DNA from 2 places in the Rhizobacter sp. P2_G4 genome. Region 2 is predicted to be linked to the other one. Evidence: predicted binding sites of a transcription regulator. Region 2 holds the regulator's gene; the other holds the start of a gene.
What was found. Region 2 encodes FNR, which switches genes on or off when oxygen is low (the NO sensors DNR and NnrR bind a similar motif). Its sites were predicted from a motif close to TTGATNNNNATCAA; they were not measured.

Region 1: napE (periplasmic nitrate reductase, NapE protein) is a predicted target of FNR. The motif match lies at 982-995, and genes of this name have one in related genera.

The regions. Positions count from the first base shown of each region.
Region 1 covers NZ_JBFUFG010000010.1:107,597-109,987, reverse strand. Annotated here, with positions in the region: gene napA (periplasmic nitrate reductase subunit alpha) at 1-409, opposite strand, end outside; gene AC1DYS_RS26315 (chaperone NapD) at 396-680, opposite strand; gene napE (periplasmic nitrate reductase, NapE protein) at 698-856, opposite strand; gene AC1DYS_RS26305 (SirB2 family protein) at 1,024-1,416, opposite strand; gene AC1DYS_RS26300 (DUF1810 domain-containing protein) at 1,673-2,107, shown strand; gene AC1DYS_RS26295 (hypothetical protein) at 2,202-2,391, shown strand, end outside.
Region 2 covers NZ_JBFUFG010000002.1:769,199-771,589, forward strand. Annotated here, with positions in the region: gene AC1DYS_RS10070 (AraC family transcriptional regulator) at 1-639, shown strand, start outside; gene fnr (fumarate/nitrate reduction transcriptional regulator Fnr) at 708-1,445, opposite strand; gene AC1DYS_RS10080 (YoaK family protein) at 1,565-2,356, opposite strand.

The DNA.
Region 1 (2,391 bases), on a different contig from region 2:
TGGGGCCTTTCTCCTTGAGAACGCGCTTGAACTGCTCGGCCATGACGTCGAACGCCCGGTCCCAGCTGACGCGCTCGAACTCGCCGTCCTTCGCGTACTTGCCGTTCTTCATGCGCAGGAGCGGTGTCGTCAGGCGGTCCTCGCCATACATGATCTTGGAGAGGTAGTAGCCCTTGATGCAGTTGAGGCCTCGGTTCACCTCTGCCTTGGGGTCGCCTTGTGTGGCGATGACGCGGTTGTCCTTCACTGCAACCGACACCCCGCAGCCCGTGCCGCAGAACCGGCAAGGGGCCTTGGACCATTTGACGTTCGCGTCRCCACTGCCTTGGGCCACAACGGGTATCGAAATACCTGCGGTGGCGCCCGCCGCAGCCGCGGCCGAGTTCCTGATGAAATCACGCCTGAGCATTCGGCAACTCCTCATTCATTACTGCCAGCCTGTCGGCGCACTGGTACACGAGCGCGGCAGAGAACACGCCGTCCATCCGCTGGATCTCCATCACGCGCTGCGACATTTCTTCCGCCGATGACGTCTCAATCGTCACCACGAGCTTTCCGATGTCCGAGGCGCCGTGGATGCAGGCCCCGGCGATGTTCCTGATCTGGTCGGACACGCTGGCCAAACGAGCAGGAGGCGCGTGGACGACCATGCTTGCGATGTGCAGCTCTTCGTCCAACACCTTGGCTGCGAGCGCGTTCAAAAGCGAGGACCCGGTGGGCCGGCGAACAGCTGGTACATCCAGACGAGAAAGCCGTAACCCGTGACGACCGCGATCGCCAGGGCCGGCGCGAGCACTGCAGTGAGCAACAGGAAGCCGCGCAGCTCTTGCGACTTGGTGCCGGGTGGTCTGTCCACGTGAGGTCTCCATTCCAAGGTTTTTATGACGGCACTTTCTGTTGCGACAGGGTCGCACCGGGCTTGGTGCCCAGCTGGAAAGTTCGACTGTTGATCGATCATCAAGGCCTGCCAGGCCGGCCCGTTTGATCCAGATCAACAGGAGGGTTGAAAGAGGCTTGGAGCGTCTAGGCCATGAGGCTGAAAACGCCCCATGCGCTCTTCGTGATGGCGACCGAGACGATCCACCCAGCGGTGGCCATCGCCGCCAGCCACGCTGCCACGCGAACGCGCTTGGAGCGCGTCGGGCGCATGGCGATGACGCCCAGTGCGACGTAGATCACGACGCCCACCACCTTCGCCATCAGCCAAGGGGCATTTGCTGGCGTCAAGCTCAGCATCCACGCGAGGGTGAGCGCCGAGAGCAGCAGCACGGTGTCGATGAGGTGCGGGAGTGTCTTGGCCAGGCGGATCTGCACCCAGGTAGCACCCGAGAGCGACGCTGCGCCTCGAACGAAGAACCCGGTCAGTGACAGCGCGACCGCACTCTGGTGGATGAGCTTGACGGTCATGTAGTCCATTGCTTTACCCTGGGGCTACCGTCCAGCTGCGTACGAAAGAGGATGGGCCAGTGGCGAATCGCGTAGACGCCAAAGCCGGCAGACCAGATGCTGGCCAGTGCGACCTTGAGCCGTTGGGTGAAGGGGCTTTTCGTATGCATCTATCGTAGGAAAGAGATGCTGTGGTTGCTTTGACATGCATCAAAGCCGACTCGAGATCCTGGTCTGACGCAGGCGCGCTACCCGCCTCCCGCCGGCTCACTCATACGGAGCAGATATGGACATCGAATCGAACAACCTTGAGCGGTTCGTCCGCGCGCAGCGCCCGGTGTACCAGAGCGTGCTGGAGGAGCTTCGACGAGGTCGCAAGACCACCCATTGGATGTGGTTCGTGTTTCCTCAACTTCGTGGCCTGGGGCGCAGCGCCATGGCCCTCACCTACGGCTTACAGTCTGCTGAGGAAGCGGCTCGATACTGGCGTCACCAGGTGTTGGGCCAAAGGCTCAAGGAGTGCACCGAACTTGCACTCGCCGCGGGTGACGGCAAATCGTTGCACGACATCTTTGGAAGCCCGGACGACATGAAGTTCTGCTCGTGCATGACCTTGTTCGCGAGCGTCGTGCCGAACGAAGGTCCCTTCGAGGCAGCCATCTCGAGCCTGTGCGATGGGCGAAGAGATGCACGAACGCTGGAGTTGCTGGGAGCCACGTGATGGAGCTTGGTGACGCTCGAGAGATCCTTCGCCGGAGGGGCGGCTCAAAGCTCTCATGTAAAACGGTAGGTTTCGTCAAAGGCAAACAACTCGAATGTCCCCGTATCTGAAGCACATCGACTGGAAGGTTGTCCTGCTCACCTTGTTGGCTTGTTATGGCGTCCCGGCCGCTCTGGTCGGAGCGGCGTCCGCGTTGGGGTTGCAGCACGCCATGCCGTCGCAGGCCGGGCAAGCGATGGCCTCGTTCTTTGCCTTCCTCGCCTTGCTCGTTCCCCCCGTTGCGG
Region 2 (2,391 bases):
ATGGACCCGACGCTTTCGCAGTCGCCCACGGAAGAATTGCGCCACGGCACGCAGAGTGGTCCACCGGACGTCCGGCTGCTGGGCGGCTACTTCGTCTTCGGTTCGCCCGATGCCGCGCTGATTGTTTCCTTGTTGCCTCAGCTGGTGCACATCCGCGGCGAGAGGCGGCTTGCAGTGATGGTGCAGCTGGTCGGAGAAGAGGCGCGTGAACAACGTTCCGGGCGTGACCTCGTGCTCGCGCGCCTCGTCGAGGTTCTTCTCATCGAAGCGCTTCGCTCGACGACCGGTGCAGCGGCCTCGCCGGGTCTCTTGCGTGGCTTGGCCGATGCGCGCCTCGCGGTGGCCATACGGCAGATGCACGAGCACCCATCGCGATCGTGGACGATCGAGCAACTTGCGAAAGAGTCTGCCCTCTCACGCTCGGCGTTCTTCAATCGCTTCAACCGCACCGTCGGCATCCCGCCGATGGAGTACCTGCTTGCCTGGCGCATGGCCCTGGCGAAGAGCCTAATCCGGCGCAACGAACACTCGCTCGCCGATGTTGCCGAGCGAGTGGGTTACAGCTCCGCAAGCACCTTCAGTACGGCGTTCAGCCGGCATGTGGGTCAACCGCCGGGGAGCTATGCACGCAGCCACTGAGGTGTGTCTTGAGATGCTTCGCCGTTGCCGAGCTTTGCCCGACAGGAGACTCTCAGCGTCTGAGTCGTTCAGAGTTCGACAGTTGCAGCGCCTTCGCCGGCGAACCGCTGAAGCGCTGCGTGGTCCAGGACCTGGATCTGCCGGTCCTTGACCTGTAATACGCCATCGGTCTGGAACTTGGAGAAGCAGCGGCTCACGGTTTCGAGGCGCAGGCCCAGGTAAGTGCCGATCTCTTCGCGCGTCATGCGCAGCACCAGCGACGAATGCGAGAACCCGCGCGCCTGCAGGCGCTGCGTCAGGTTGAGCAGGAAGGCGGCCACGCGTTCTTCGGCGCGCATGCCGCCCAGCAGCAGCATCACCGTGTGGTCGCGCACGATCTCGCGGCTCATGATGCGGTGGAACTGGCGCTGCAGCTCGGTGAATTCGCGTGAGAGCTCTTCCAGTTTTCCATACGAGATCACGCAGACCTGCGAGTCCTCGAGTGCAACGGCATCACAGGCGTGGGTGTTGTCGCAGATGCCGTCCAGCCCCAGCAGCTCGCCCGCCATCTGAAACCCGGTGACCTGCTCACGGCCGTCTTCGGACATCACGCGGGTCTTAAAGAAGCCTGTGCGCACGGCATACATGGCTTCGAAGCTGTCGCCGCTGCGAAAGAGCGCCTCGCCGCGTGGCACGCTGCGGCGCTGGGTGACCAGGCCGTCCAGCCGTTCCAGGTCGGGTGCCGAGAAGCCGACAGGCAGGCACAGCTCCCTGAGGTTGCAGGTCGAGCAGGCAGCTGGCACTGAGGTGGACTTGATCGGCGTCATGGTGAGGCGGTGTTTGCGGCACGGATCGGCCGACCACGGAATTGTTGTGGCCGGTTCACTGCCCGGGTTTGCGCCAGATCAAGGACGAAACCGCTGTGTCCGCGCTTGGCGGAGAGGAGTCAGCGGCCGCGCAGCCGCGTGCGGAATGCGTTGAGCAGCTGCTGAAGTTCGCTCGAGCGCTGGATGTCTCGGAGCAGCGGCGGGATCGACAGACCCATCAGCAACGCCGCCAGCGGAATCACGAAGACGAAGCCGACGTACTTGAAGCCGAAGGCGCCGACGAGCCCGCCGAGCACGAACATCGCGACCAGCCCGCCGACCGTCTGCATGCGAAGGCGGTTATGCCGCACGGCGGATGGCGTGGCGGCGTTGGCATGGCTMTTCCAGTAGAGCATCTTGCCGAGCTCCATGCCGAGGTCGGTGATGTTGCCGGTCATGTGGGTGGTGCGGGTGCTGCCGCGCGAGGTCTTCGACGCGACGGCGTTCTGCAGCCCCATCATGAAAGACAGCAGCAGCACGGTGAGTGGCACGGCGAACGGCGTGGTCCAGGTAAGGGTGATGGCCCCCATCAGGCCGAACGGGAACATGAGCGCGGCTTCCAGCAGCAGCGGCAGGGCGTAGACGCTGTGAAGGTGGCGCTGGCGCCCCCAGTTCACCATCACGGCGCAGACCGCCGCGCCCGAGAGAAAAGCGACGAGGGCGCCCATGGCGTTCAGAAAAAGCTTGGTGTCTCCCAGCACCAGCCCATCGGCCAGCTGCGAAGCAAAGCCGGTCATGTGCGAGGTGTAGAGGTGCAGGACCAGGAACCCGCCCGCGTTGACGGCGCCAGCGTTGAAGGCCAGCAAGAGCCCCAGCGCGTGATTCGTCGACGGGGCCCGGTGCCTGTGGGTCAGGAGTTGAAGTCTGCGCATGGTGGTGTTTGGAGCAGGTTGTACACCGCTTCCCG